2 regions of the Lysinibacillus sp. GJ-1 genome follow, and region 2 is predicted to be linked to the other one. Evidence: riboswitches for the same ligand, from Rfam matches in the RefSeq annotation. Region 2 holds a riboswitch; the other holds the start of a gene.
What was found. Region 2 has a riboswitch for cobalamin ahead of LO754_RS12220 (hypothetical protein). Riboswitches for the same ligand answer to the same signal wherever they lie in the genome.
Positions count from the first base shown of each region.

Region 1: linked by a shared signal. The riboswitch ahead of nikA (nickel ABC transporter substrate-binding protein) and the one ahead of LO754_RS12220 (hypothetical protein) in region 2 are both predicted to bind cobalamin.

Region 1 is NZ_CP088912.1:2,240,259-2,247,967, forward strand. Features, by position in the region: gene LO754_RS10645 (ABC transporter ATP-binding protein) at 1-523, opposite strand, end outside; gene LO754_RS10650 (ABC transporter permease subunit) at 534-1,346, opposite strand; gene nikB (nickel ABC transporter permease) at 1,348-2,301, opposite strand; gene nikA (nickel ABC transporter substrate-binding protein) at 2,374-3,867, opposite strand; cobalamin riboswitch at 4,133-4,325, opposite strand; gene LO754_RS10665 (YqhV family protein) at 4,803-5,078, shown strand; gene LO754_RS10670 (SDR family oxidoreductase) at 5,419-6,132, opposite strand; gene LO754_RS10675 (NAD(P)H-dependent oxidoreductase) at 6,163-6,714, opposite strand; gene LO754_RS10680 (winged helix-turn-helix transcriptional regulator) at 7,037-7,375, shown strand.
Region 2 is NZ_CP088912.1:2,531,643-2,539,351, forward strand. Features, by position in the region: partial or broken gene LO754_RS12215 (GTP-binding protein) at 1-1,099, shown strand, start outside; gene LO754_RS12220 (hypothetical protein) at 1,185-1,958, opposite strand; cobalamin riboswitch at 2,231-2,418, opposite strand; gene LO754_RS12225 (methyl-accepting chemotaxis protein) at 2,566-3,810, opposite strand; gene aspA (aspartate ammonia-lyase) at 4,254-5,672, opposite strand; partial or broken gene LO754_RS12235 (NAD(P)-dependent oxidoreductase) at 5,824-6,449, opposite strand; gene LO754_RS12240 (Rrf2 family transcriptional regulator) at 6,524-6,934, opposite strand; gene LO754_RS12245 (hypothetical protein) at 7,045-7,251, opposite strand; gene LO754_RS12250 (FYVE zinc finger domain-containing protein) at 7,432-7,709, shown strand, end outside.

The sequences.
Region 1 (7,709 bases), 290 kb from region 2:
TATATAGGGTGGATTGTATCGCCAATGACAAAGCAATCATCACTCGCTGTAACATGCCACCACTTAATTGAAATGGATAATAGTGCAATAGCTCATCTGCGTTGGGTAAATTGACCTTATACATGGTATCAATTGCAATCTGTCTCATTTCTTTTTTAGTCATCACAAAGTGAGCTTTTAATGTTTCTAGGAAATGCTTTTCAATTGTTTGAATACTATCGAAGGCAGTGGCTGGATTTTGCATAATCATAGACAAATGCCTTCCACGATAAGCTCTTAATGTAGAAGCTGTCATAGCCAGTAAATCTTTTTGTCTATATAGAACTTGACCTTGTGTAATCTGCGCCAAAGATGGGAGTGTTTGCATCATGGCATGGCAAAGCATTGTTTTTCCACTACCACTTTCCCCGATAATTCCTAAGACACGCCCTTTATAGGCAGTCATATTAATAGAGGACAATACATTTTTTTCGCCGATTTTCACCGTTAAATCTTTCACTTCTAACACTTTCTCTTTGTCCATAACTTCCCCTTTACTCAAATTTCTTCAGACTACTTGCTAAACGATTAAACAATAGAACAACCAGAACAATGGCAAGTCCCGGATAAAGCATTAATTCAGGATGTTGGCGAATGTACTGCTTCCCTTCGTTCACCATCATTCCCCATTCAGGGATGGAGGCCTGTACGCCAAGTCCGATAAATGAAAAGCCGGCAATTTCCAAAATGACTTTCCCTACATCCAGTGCAACCATTGTTACGATGATAGGTAGCACATTGGGGACATAATGACGTACGATTAAACCGACTCCTGTAGTTCCACTAATTCTAGCTGCTTGAATAAATACTTTTTCATTCATCCCTATAAATAAGCTTCTTATCATTCTTGAATAATAAATAAGCTGCGTAAAAATAAGTGCAATTAACACATTTTTCAAACTTGGACCTAATAAACCTAAAAGCCCAAATGCTAGTACAAGTGTAGGAAAAGCTAATAAAATATCACATATCCGAATGAATAGGAAATCTATCATACCTCCTTTTAAAGCAACAAATGCTCCTAGAAAGATAGCTAGTATAATCGCTATCATTTGAATTAAAAGAGCTGATCCTAAAGAATAGCGAATACCTAAAAGTATTCGAGAAAAGACACATCTTCCTAAATGATCTGTTCCTAATGGATATTGCCAAGTAGGAGCTAAAAATCGCCTTGTAATATCGACTGCAAAAGGGTCATGGGGCATTAATAATGGTGCAAAAATCCCCAACAAACCAATGATTACAAGTATTGTTAAACTAAACGATTTTTTATAATTTACATGACTTAGTTTCTTTACTAGACTCACTTCAATCTCTCCTGCCCTTCATCATCAGGTGAGGATCCAATACCCGATGTAATACATCGGCGCATAAATTAGAAAGTACATAGATGACGGCAATAATTAGAACATAGCATTGAACAACCGGGTAATCCCGATTAATAATCGATTCAATTAAAAACCTACCGAGTCCTGACCAACTAAAGACTTGCTCCACAATTACCGCACCACCGAGTAAATTACCAAGTGTCAAGCCCAGCATCGTAGTCAACGTTATCGCAGCATTTCTCATTACATGTTGCATGAGTATGACAGAATTTTTTAATCCTCTTAACTGAGCGTATTGAACATAATGCTTATGCAATTCTTCAATAATCGTTGCACGAATTAACTGAACAAATAATCCAATTGTCGGTAAGGCTAGTGTTAGCGCAGGTAAAACAAGATGAGCAAGTGTCCCCTTCCCATTAGTCGGGAAAATACCAAATTTTAAGCTAAATAGATACAGTAATAAAAAACCTAACCAAAATGTTGGAATTGATACACTCAAGATAGAAAACAATCTAATTATTTTATCGATTATGGCACACTTATACAGTGCGCTTATCATACCTAATGGGATACTAAAAACAAGAATGAGCACAAATGCAGCAACAGCCAATTCGATAGTTGCTGGTAATTTAGCGAATAGCTCATGTGCCACTGGTAATTTACTAACAAAAGAAGTACCAAAATCAAACTGCAAAACTCCTATTAACCATAGCAGATATTGAATAAGTAAAGGTTTGTCTGTCCCAAGTTCCTCACGTAATGCCTGGATTGCCTCTTCCGTTGGCGTAACTTTAGCCAATCTTAAAATAACCTCCGCAGGCTCTATTGGAACGAAGCGAATAAATACAAACGTCAATATAGATACCCCTAATAATACAAACGGTAACGTTAAAATTCTTTTTAAACAAAACATCCATGTCGATTCGTACATGCTGTCACCTCCTACCCAATCCTATGATAAAGAGAGAGCTGTCTTTGTAAGACACTCTCTCTTCTACTTGTATTACTCTGTATCCATTTGTGCATATGGAATATCATATTCAGATGCACGAGGCACAAAATCCTTCATATATGGTTGATAAATCACGTTATTTGTTTCATAAGATATCGGATAGAAAAGTGCTTGATTATGGAACATAGTTAAAATATCCGTATAGAGCTGCACTCGTTCCTCTTCATCTGTTCCAACTAATAATTGGTGAATTTTAGTATCAATTTCTTTGGCGTTTGGTAAACCTAATTTTGCTTCATAAACACCACTAGCATTTGGTGTAGCTGATTCATTAGCAAAGCCATGTGGATCTGTTGGTGGTCCGTTTGTACGCCAAAAATTAATATCCACCTGATTATCCATTAATTTTTGAAGGCCAACCATTACATCTGCACCTTCTAGATTCAACTGTACCCCTATTTTTGCTAGTTCCCCTTGCATCAACTCAGCCATTGGTTTTTGAATCGCATCTGTTGCGATATAGATTAAATCTAATGATAATGGTTGTCCGTTTTTTGAACGAATTTTATCGCCCTTTTGTAATGTCCACCCAGCTTCATCAAGTAGCTGTTGCGCTTTTTCTGGATTATACAAGATTGGTTCTAAATCAATATTGGCAAAAGGAATTGCATCCCAAAATAGTGTGTCGGCCACTTTTTCTGTACCATGTGTAATACTATCAACCATTTGCTCCTTATTGATAGCATATTGAATGGCTTGACGTACCTTTAATTCTGCTAACGGTCCTGACTGCGTATTGAATAATAACGCTTTTGTAGACAATGGTTCAGAGGTAGCCGTCTTATATTTGTCACTATCTTTTAAATACGAATAGTTATCTAAACTAATGATGCCACGACCATAAATTAAATCTAACTCTTCGTTTTCAAATGCCAACGAAATCGATTCAGAATCAGGGATGATTTTTACTTTAATTTGTTCTAAGAGAGGTTTTTCCCCCCAATAGTTTTCGTTGCGACTAAATAAAGCATATTCATCTTTTTTGTAATCTGTTAATACCCATGGACCTGTCCCAACTGGTGCTTTGATGGAATCTTGCGTCGCATCTCCTTCAGGGAATCCGTTATCCCCTAAAAAACGGAATGGACGTACAAAGGCCAGTTCGTTTAATACTGGATAATAAGGTTCATCTAATTGCAAACGAATTGTATAATCATCTTCTTTTACAACCTCAACAATATGGTTGACCATGCCCATCCAAAAATGTATTTCCCGATTTGCTAATATGGCATCGAAGTTACGAATGACATTATCCGCATTAAAAGCAGTTCCGTCTGAATACTTAACGTCTTTTCTTAAATGGAAAATGTAAGAAGTCTTATCCTTTGAAATGTCCCAACTTTCTGCTAGCTTAGGCGTAATAGTCCCATCATCGTTATACTCAACCAAAGATTCGTAGACCATTGCTTGTGCAGTCATTTGATTAGGTAAATATGTATGAGGGTTTAATGGACCGACATCTAAATGCCATCCAATCGTTATCATTTTTTCGTCATTTGTTTGTGTTGTTGTTTTTCCCTTTTCTGTATCAGTGTTTGTACAACCTGCAAGAACACTGAAAGTCAAAAAAGTACAAAAGGAAGTAAATACTTTGTCAATCTCATTTTCTGTCTCCTATCTCCTATCTTGGTTCAAAAGCATCTACTATTAGATAAAAGAAAGCATAAAAAAACCTTATTCAAAAAGAATAAGGATAGATAAGCCTACAAAAAGTAAGTCTCCATCCATCTCCCTATCTTTCGTAGATCATCAATGAATCTTCTTACAAGCAGGCATTCTGGCTCATGAATCATTATTTTGTTTCACCTTCACGAGTAATAACTCTGTGTCAATGGAAACAAAACTCCTCATTTACAGTTGCGGGACAGCATGGGATTTACACCCATTTTCCTTTTAATTGAATGAAAATTCATTTCACTCAAACTTGTAATAATTGCTATGAAATTAGTATTAAACATAACATGCACGAAAGTTTACGTCAATTTTATTTTCAGAATATAATAAAATAAGAAAAATCTTCATTATTTTATAAACTTGCTGAGTGTATTCATTTAACTAAAAAAGACCATTGTTCCAAAAGAGAATAAGGCTGACGTTTTATTAAATATCTACTCCAAATATAAAATTTTAAAAATCTTAGCGTAGCCTTCCAGTCTCATTTGATAAACCTCTCTTTAAATACTATCTTCCCCAGGATTTTACAATACAGAAAATTGATTTATAAAACTGATTGTATTAATAAATTTTTTGCACTTTTAACTAGATAATCAACATAGTAATTAACACTATCAAGCATACGATTACAAGCATATCTCATACGAATGATACATATAGTGATGTTAGTATTTCATTCAAACAGAATTCTATAATTAGACTGAGATGGATTTATAAGATATGCGAATATTATCGATAAAGATAGGATGATGACCATTATTGAAAAATCGGTTCTAGCTATGGTTATTTTACGTGTATTGTCTGGGAGTATTGAAGTAAGTGCTGGTTTGTTGATGCTAAAGTTGAACAATTTAGAAAAAGCATTCTATATTAATACAATGCTTGCATTGGTTGGTCCAACAGTTTTAATCGTAACAACAGCAATTGCATTATTTGGACTAGCTGATAAAATTCCTGTGGCGAGAATTATTTGCTTATTTACTGGAATTACACTTATCATTGTTAGCTCACATATAAAGTAATAGGGACATTTTGTTCTAAATCCTTGTTATGTATTAGCCATCCTGAACAATATCTTTACTGTTCAAAATAATTTGCTGTAGCGTGTGACGACGCTACTTTTTTTATGTAAAAGTCACCTCTACCTAATAAATTGAGATTGTGTGTATCGCACGCAATTATTCGTTTGTGGCGTTGGTGCTTAAAATCGTCCACACACTGTTGTAAAAAAGAACACTAACTAAACACCTCCGCGTTAATTGATATATACAATACTCGTTAGTCAACGCGAAAGGTGTTTTATTTGTTAGGTCAGTTTTAGTTCTACAAAAGTTTGTTTAAGAAATATATTCTGCTGCAGTCTTAAGTTAACATGTGGCCGCCTTCTACATGAAGAACCGTTCCAGTCACGAAACTATTTTGTAGCAAATATAGTACGCTTTGTGCAACATCATCAGCTTGCCCTATTCGTTTCACAGGGAGTTTATTTTCAACTGTATTATAGAAGTGATTACGTGCTTCTTCTGGCATTTTGCTACGGGAAGGTGTATCAATTATACCTGGTGAAACGATGTTTACTCGGATAGGAGCAAGTTCTAATGCCAAAGTCTGACCTAAATTGGAAATAGCCGCATTAACGGCACCTAGTATTGCTGAGCCCACCATAGCCTTGTAGGCTACAACGCCAGAAAATAAAATAATTGATCCGTTTGGTGAAATGTTAGAAGCACCGTATTTGGCTGCATAATATTGTCCCCAAAATTTGTTTTCAAACAGTTTTCGTGCTTGTGCTGTATCCGTTTGGAGGAATGCCCCGCTGGATGTTTCTGCCGCGCTTATCACCAGATGATCGACATGACCAATCTTTTCAAAGAAAGATTGTACTTGCTGTTCTTGTGTTGTATCTAGAATATAAGTTGTTGCCCTAACTCCTAATTGCTCTTTTGCCTTCTGCAATTTCTCTTCGGAGCGACTGGCAATGATTACTTCTGCCCCTTGCGCTACTAGCTGTTTAGCTGATGCCAAACCAATCCCAGAGCTTCCACCGATAATTACAACTTTTTTATCTTTTAACATATTTCTCTCCCCTTATTCGTTTACATAAGTTTAAAAATTCAATATCTCTTGCAGGTGTAAATCAAGTTCGGATACAAACTTTTCAATCTTTGGATTTTTGACTACGTCATAACAAGAGAAACTCTTTAATGGTTTCATTCCGAGAAATTTCTGTATAAGATGTAAATGCATTATTGCATCTTCTAGGGTATTCCCTTCAAAAAATTCACTTGGATTGTTAAATGCTTTTTCAGGGGCATTCCAGGTAAGCGAAAACATATATTTCTTTTCAGTCAACAATCCACCTTTCCCATACTCATCAGCACCCCTAAAAAATAAACCATAGGCATATACCTCATCCATATACGTCTTCAATAAGCCGGGGACACTGAACCAATAAATAGGTGTTTGATAAATGACAATATCAGCCCATATAAATTTTTGTTGTTCTTCTTCGATTTTATATCCGTTTTGAATAATTGTTGTTTTTACATTGTTCTTTTTTTCTAAAAAACTAACCATTTTGTTCATCAATGTTTGGTTCAAATTCCCCTCAGCTGAACTGTATTTCTGATGACCGTTAATAATAAGTATATTTTTCATCTTTTTCTGGCTCCTTCAATTCTGTTATCTCTTAAAACAAACCTAGTGTCTTGCCAATGTTCTACTAACCGTTTGCTACAGCGGGAAAATTCCCTTAGTGTTGTACAAATAGTAATAGCAACGGTAGCTTATTTCATTGATTTCTGACAATAATTTTGAGCACCTCCTCAATTAAGGATGAAATTAACAAATACAATGATATTATAAATATAGTAACTTCCTTTAGGGAAGTAGTGATATTTAATTCATTAAGTTTCTGAAAGTATACTATTGTGCTATGATGAGGTAAATTGCTCAAAAATTTTGAGGGAGGATGTTTCAAATGAGTGTGATTGAGCCAGTAGTGTTGACCAAAGGAGTACCTGGTGAGGCTTGCCCCATTGCGAAAACACTCGATGTAATTGGAACTAAATGGACATTTTTAATAATTCGCGATTTACTTATAGAAGGAACAATGCGGTTCAGTGACCTATTAAAATCTATGGATGGAATTAGTCCGAAAACACTTTCCCTCCGTCTTAAAACACTAGAAGATCATGGGATTTTGATTAAAAAGGTTTTCCCAGAAGTTCCCCCTCGTGTGGAATATACGTTAACAGACAAAGGAAAACAGTTGGAAGGTGTTTTCATTGAATTAAAGCGATTTGGATTAAATTTATAAATAGTTTAAACAAGTCATGCTTTACATTTTGGTCTGTTAATATATTGTAAAAAAAGTCGAACATACAAATTTGTATGTTCGACTTTTTAATGCACTATATGATGCTCCACACCCATTTCCATACTTTCGATAACTAGAAAGTTGTGACAAAAGTAATTATATTAGGGTAGGGTAGATTACTACACATTGCTTTTACGGATTTTCCCATAAAAATTACACTGTAAAACATATCGAGATTCAACCACACATACAGTTGCCCATCTCGATAGCTCTCACAGCGCACAAGCATCGTTTATGTAAAATTCAGCAAGGATGCTTGTAATGGTCGTTCCGT
Region 2 (7,709 bases):
AACTGAAATTAGGCTGTATAATGGGCGTCGTTTTCAGACAGCCCAAGCCGTACAAGCAGGAGACATTTTTGCAGTGAAAGGGCTTAGCATGGCGAAGATAGGAGACATTTTAGGAAGTACACTACTCCCAAAACCTTATGAACTTGTGCCTACATTACAAGCAAAAGTACTGTATGAAGGGCAACAGCATATAAAGGAAATTTTACAGATTTTTCGTTTACTAGAAGCCGAGGAGCCATCGTTACGAGTCGTTTGGCAAGAAAAATCCCAAGAAATTCATGTACATATTATGGGTGTCATACAACTTGAAGTACTTGCTGAAGTATTAAAAAATCGCTTTTCACTTGTTATTACCTTTGATAAACCTCAAATTTTGTATATGGAAACTATTGCAACGACTGTAACAGGCTACGGACATTTCGAACCGCTCAAGCATTATGCCGAGGTACACTTATTCATGGAGCCGAACATCCGCGGAACTGGGAATACGTTTGTTAATGCCTGTCATGCTGATGATTTATCAGTAGGTCACCAACGCCTTATCGAAAAACATTTATTTGAACGCGAGCATCACGGTTTATTAACTGGTTCTCCTGTTACTGATATTCGCTTTACACTGTTGACAGGACGAGCTCATATCAAGCATACCGAAGGAGGAGATTTTCGGGAAGCTACTTTCCGTGCATTAAGACAAGGGCTAGAACAAGCCGAAAATATCTTACTTGAGCCCTATTACCGCTTCAAAATGAAAGCGTCCAATGATTTTATCTACTGAATGATGAACGATATTCAACAAGCAGACGGTACTTTTGACTCACCGATCTTGTCAGAGGAGCAAGTCATTTTAACAGGACGTGTACCAGTTGCAACATTTATGCACTATAGTACTACTTTTGCTACTTACACAAACGGCAAAGGCTCTTTATCTTTACAATTCGATGGCTATGATATATGTCATAATAGCGAGGCAATAATCGCACAAATCAATTATAATAAACAGGCTGATCCTGACTATACGTCGTCAAGTATTTTTTGTGCAAAAGGAAAAGGCTATGCAGTTCCATGGTATGAGGCAAAAGCAGCCATGCATTGTCTATAAAATAAAAAGGCATCGAAATTTCTCGATGCCTTTCAGAAAAAAATCGAATATTGCATAGTATGCATATCGATACAGATATAAAAATTTACAACGCTTTTTTCGTTTTCCTTTTCAAAGAATTCGCTGACTCCACAATCACATACCCATGATGATTTGAGAAATCCACAAGAACCGACCCAGGTTTACTTTTTAAAATCTGTAATTGCTCAATGCGTTGCAGCAACAATTGATGACCATTACCACGCGGATGCCAATTTAAATGATAATCATTTAATTCTTTTACACTTTGTAAAAACTGAGCATATTCACGCTCAACATAGTCTATTAAATGTTGTATTTTACTATAATCTTGATTTTCTTGAATTAATATCGATAAGTCTTGCAAATACGTCTGATAAAAACGCATTACCATCGAACATAGTAAATCATTGACTCTTGCAGCACTTAAAATAGGTTTTGGCTCTACATTCAGGCGATCCAGATTGGGTTTAGCTCGAATTGAATCGATGCGTGTAATTAAATTATAGGCCTCCTCATTTACTTCATAAACAATCGGATTGGTCGGCATATACATCATAAAACCATTCTTTTTTGTTTTCAATTCATCAGCCACACTTGCTTTTGCAAATAGGTATCCTTCATAGACATCATTTTGAATCCAAATAATGTCTTTATTATAAAAAATGCAGTCAAACAATCGATCGTGCGGAATAAGCCCTGTAGCTAAAAACTGATCAACTAGCGCCTCAATGACCATTCTCGTTTTTCGTTGCTTGGCAACTTCCATGCGCGGTTGCTTACAAATCTTCATATCAACATTTTTCTTTTCTCGTGTTGAACATACCTGAATTTTTGTCATACTTGCACCTCTTCTCGTACATATTTTCAAAACAAAGGTATCGATTACATAAAAAATACGGATTTCCTACAAATGTAGAGGAAATCCGTGATTATGGCTATCGTACTTAAAAAATATCATTCATCCGATAACATCAAACAGTGCACCAATGGAAGCGATTTGGCTTGATGCCGTATCCCTTTACATCCTTTGGTGTTGGTCGTTTGACGTACTGTGACGAACAGATTATTCTGTTTTGTCAACATGCCACCTCCTATTCCTCGTAGGTTTATGGTGTGTACTCGTAACAGGCAGGTCTCCTGACTTATGGTCATCGCTTCTTTTCACCTTCCCGTCGTTTGACAGTGGTCATAATTTGAAAAGACGCTCACATTCACAGTTGCGGGACAGCGTCGGATTTGCACCGACTTCCCTTTTAAGTAAATTGCATGCAATTTACACCTCTTACTACACGCTATTCAGTTGTTAAGGAATTTATTGGAAAATTCCTACTAAACTATTACATTATATTGTAAAGTAGTGGTATTTTAAAGTCAAACAGCAGCCTAAATGTATGTGCACTTGCTAAAATGACTATCTATCACCTAAATAACTATCCGTTGTTAATTTATACATGAATTTGATTTGTAATCTTTTGTAAATCATCAGCCTGTATCGTTAATTCCTGTGAAACTTGATTGACTGCTTGCATGGAAGCCGTTTGCTCATCCATTGACTGTAGCACAGCTTCTGTATAGCTGGACAATTGATCCATACCCCCTGCAATTGTTGACACGAGATTAGCTACCTCATTTGCACGATTTGACAAGTAATTTACAGTTGTCGAAATGCCTTCGAGTTGGTCAGTCATTTGGCTCACGTGCTGCGAAATATTGCCAAAAGATTTTGTTGCTTCATCAATGACATAGACCCCCTGTTGAACATTTTTCAAGTCTTCTTCCACAGCCACAGCAACTTGTTTCGTATCATTTTCAATACCTACTACAAGGTCCACAATTTGAATAGCAGAATGCTTGGATTGCTCTGCTAAATGACGAACTTCTTCCGCAACGACCGCAAAACCTTTCCCATGTTCTCCAGCACGTGCCGCTTCAATCGCAGCATTTAGAGCAAGTAAATTCGTTTGATCTGTAATCGTTGTAATCATTTCTGTCATTTTTTTAATATCTGTCATTTTATTTGATAAGTGTTTTATTAAGGTACTCGTTTTATCTGTTGACGATGAAATAAACTCCATCTGGTTTTTCGCAACATGCAAAATTTCTGCACCATTTCCTGCGATATCATTCGCTTCTTTCGCGTGGTTGAAAACATCCTGTGTGGCAATCGAAATACGCTCAATGCCATCTACTGTTTCCTGCATTGCAACAGCACTATTGTTTGCCGATTGTGCGGCTTGTTTAAGACCATTTGACGTTTTTTCCATTTGATGGTCAACTTCTTCCACAGCCATTGTAATTTCATTTGTACTTGCAGACAACTCTTCGATACTGGCAGATAAATCTGTCGAACTGTTGGCAATTGTTAGTGTCATCGTACGCAATTGCTCTTTCATCTCTATAAAAGCTTTTGCTAATTCTGAAATCTCACTATTGTCTTGTACAGTAATGACATCAGAGTCAAAGTTACCTACTGAAATTGCTTTCGCAGCATTAGATAATTGGTTAATAGGTTGAATCACTTTATATTTAACATAGAAGATATAGGATAAAGTAATGGAGATACCAATAATCGTTAATATTGTAGATAGCCATGCTAATGCTGTTAAATTAGCAAGATCTATAATTAATACTACAATCATTATTAAATTTAATAATGAAAACCCAAAAATACTTTTTTTTCGTAAAGTCATACCAAAATCCCCTAACTATAATATTACTATAATACCATTATTATAGTTTATTTATCCTAAGATTGATAGAAATACGCCCATCTTTTATATGTATATTGGTATACTAAAAAAAGATAAAGGTTAGGACAAAACTAAAATAATTTAAGGAACAGAGGAAAGGTGTTCATAAATTTTTCTATATGGAGAACTTAGCTATTCTTGCTTTTACAATAAATAAAAAATTAGAAGAGTTCACTAGTTGTTAGTAGCGGAGGCGGTGACTTCTGCTCAGAACGCACACAGCGTAAGACGCGGGCATTTCCGCGCGTTAGCGAGGGTTGCGGCTTACGTGTGTGCCCGCGCAAAGCACCGCCGAAGCGAACAACATCGGCGCAACAAAAAGGTGTTAGATTGACTGCCATCAATCTAACACCTTTTCTCTTTTGTCCCAGCCTCTTTAGAAATTATTTTAATTTCATCATACTAGAACCAGCGATACCTGGATGTGTCATTTCATATGGATCTAAAATTAAATCCAATTGCTCTTTCGTTAAGACACCTGCTTCAATGCAAAGTTCACGAATTGAACGACCTGTAAGAATTGCTTCACGTGCAAGACGAGCAGCTACTTCATAACCGATATGTGGATTGACTGCTGTTAAGACACCCACACTTTTCTCTACATATTCCTTCATACGTTCTTCATTTGCTTCGATATCTTTTAAACAGTTTTCTGTAAATGCACGGAAAACGTTATTCATTATGCTAATTGATTGAATTAAGTTGAATACAAGCACTGGTTCCATTACGTTTAATTCTAATTGACCCGCTTCAGATGCTAAAGAAATTGTATGGTCATTCCCAATTACTTGGAATGCAACTTGGTTTAGCACTTCTGGCATTACAGGATTTACTTTACCAGGCATAATAGATGAACCAGGTTGACGTGCTGGTAAAATAATTTCTCCTAAACCTGCACGAGGACCAGATGCCATTAAACGAAGGTCATTCGCAATTTTAGACATATTAATCATACAAATTTTTAGTGCCCCTGACACTTCCGTATAAGCGTCCGTATTTTGCGTAGCGTCTACCAAATGTGTAGCACCTTTTAATGGTAAGCCAGAAATTTCAGCTAGATGTTGGTCTACAGATTTAATATAGTCTGGGAAAGCGTTAAGCCCAGTACCGACAGCTGTTGCCCCCATATTGACATCATATAAGTTTGGACGTGTTTGACGGATACGAACAATATCACGGTTAATTACGCGACAATAAGCCTCAAACTCTTGTCCTAAGCGAATTGGTACAGCATCTTGTAAGTGCGTACGTCCCATTTTAATAACATGTGCAAATTGCTCTGCTTTTTGATGGAATACGGCTTGCATATTTTCCATCGTCACCAGAAGCTCATCAATTAAATTTAATACAGCAATATGAATCGCTGTAGGGAAGGCATCGTTTGTTGATTGTGACATATTAACATGACTGTTCGGGCTAATCGTTTGATAGTCCCCTTTTGCTTTACCCAAAATTTCAAGAGCACGGTTCGCAATAACTTCATTCGCATTCATATTAATAGAAGTGCCTGCACCACCTTGGATTGGGTCTACTAGAAATTCAGCATCCCATTTACCATCGATGACTTCTTGTGCAGCCTCGACAATAGCCTCTCCAATTTCTTTTGATAATAGGTGTACTTCCATATTACCTAATGCTGCTGCTTTTTTTACAATACCCATTGCTTTAATTAGGGCTGGGTGAATTTTATAGCCTGTAATTGGGAAGTTTTCTGTTGCACGAAGCGTTTGAATCCCGTAATAAGCATCTGCTGGTAATACTCTTTCACCTAAAAAATCTTTTTCTATACGTTGTGTGGACATTATTGTCGTCTCCTTTGAACTAATACTCACACTGATAGTAGCTAATAAATGCCGTCTTGTAAACAGTCATTTATCAGTAAAATGAAAGTTTTTTCGTAAACGACGATAAATAGCGAGAAACCGAGCATATTTCATACGCTCGGCAGTAGGATTATTTAGTTGAGGAAACGGTAAAACGTCTATTTAAATAGTGTGGATTTTCTATTTCATCTAATACTGCAATCGCATAATCACTATAGCTGACATAACTTTCACCTTTAGCATTCACTAACAAATGATCTATTCCTGTTGTATAGCTACCTGAACGTACCCTCTGGATCAAATAGGGCAGAAGGACTTAAAAATGTCCACGAAATATTTGATGCTTGTAAGTCTTGCAAGTTTTCACCTTGATTTTTGCAGTTGCCAAAAACATTTCCGGAAAATCAGGCGTCTCCATAACACGAATCGTTTTTTCTGGGTCTACATATAGGCTGCCTGCTCCCCCACTACGAATAGTTTTGTGGCAATGCCGTTAAAGGTAGCGATTAAATGACGACCTACAGCAACATGTAATGTTTCTTGTCCAAGTGGTGCACCAAACGCATTCACAACAACATCAAAACCCTTTACATCTTCTTGCGTTAAATCCAATACATCCTTCTCTATCACTTGAATATCCTCTTTTACTTTAGAAGCTGAACGAACAATGGCTGTAACGTTATGACCACGTTGTAATGCTTCCTCCACTATTTTTTGCCCTGCTTTTCCTGTTGCTCCAATAACGCCTATTTTCATTATAAATTCCTCCTACAATTAGTTGTAACTGTTTTAGTTACAGGTTGAATACAGTAAGACCGACCTCGTTACTTTTAACGAAGTTGATCTAGCACATCTTGTAACGTTTGTGCTTGTAACTGTTTTTCCATTGCATGCCAAACATCTAGATAAACCGTTTCCAACGTATGCTGTATTTGTCGGCCGACAGCACATGCAGGATTCGGTTCATCATGTATTGCAAATAGTTGCTCTGGACCGTCAATCGCTCGGTAAATGCTCAACAATGACAAATCCTTTGGTTCAATAACAAGGCCATAACCAGCGATTCCCGACTGAGATGTTAACAAGCCTGCTTTTTTCAATTTCCCAATCATTCGTCGTACGACTACGGGATTCGTATTGACACTACCTGCAATATAATCAGATGTAAGCTGACTTTTATCAGATGTTGTAGCAATGAGCGAAAGTATATGGATAGCGACTGAAAATCGACTATTGACCATACGAATCACCACCTGTTGTAACTATTATAGTTACAGGTTAAGATAATTACAAATCATTTGCTCATATCTTAACCTGTTCATTATTCACAAAAATACACCCGCTATCGAATTTAAATTTTTGTCATATAAATAACGAGCTCTTGTTGGATTTGACCATTTTCTTCATAGAAATCTAGATTGTGAAATTCATATTTATAATGACCAACGGGGAACGTTACACTTTCTCCTTGAGCCGCAGCTAGTATGCCAGCCACATCATGTGATACCATCTGTAAAAGCTCTGTCCCTGTCATTGTTTCTATAAAAATTACGTTCATCTAAAAACACCTCCTTCGCCATTATAGCTTAGAAGGCGCTTGAATTTATAGTGATGATTTCTTACTGCACAAGTTAGAAATCATCATCAAAATATAATCGATAGACGAGTAAAAGTAAAAATCGATATAATTGAATAAAGATTAAATGTGAAAACTTTTATTGACAGGAGGATATTTAGCATGAAAATCAAATTAATATTAATTGTAATATGCTCATTTTCACCATTACTATTATTAGGACTTTTCATTTACGGAAATGCTTATTATAACGACTATCATCTAAAATCATCCGAAACAACAGTGAAAGAATTTTTAGAAGAATTTATCGACAGTAGCATACAAATCATGCATTTTGAACGAATAGAAGAAACAAATATGTGGTTAGCCCAGTTGAAAATAAACGATAGTCAGTATGGTCATGCACGTTTTAATAAAGGGTGGAATGGCAAACTTAAATT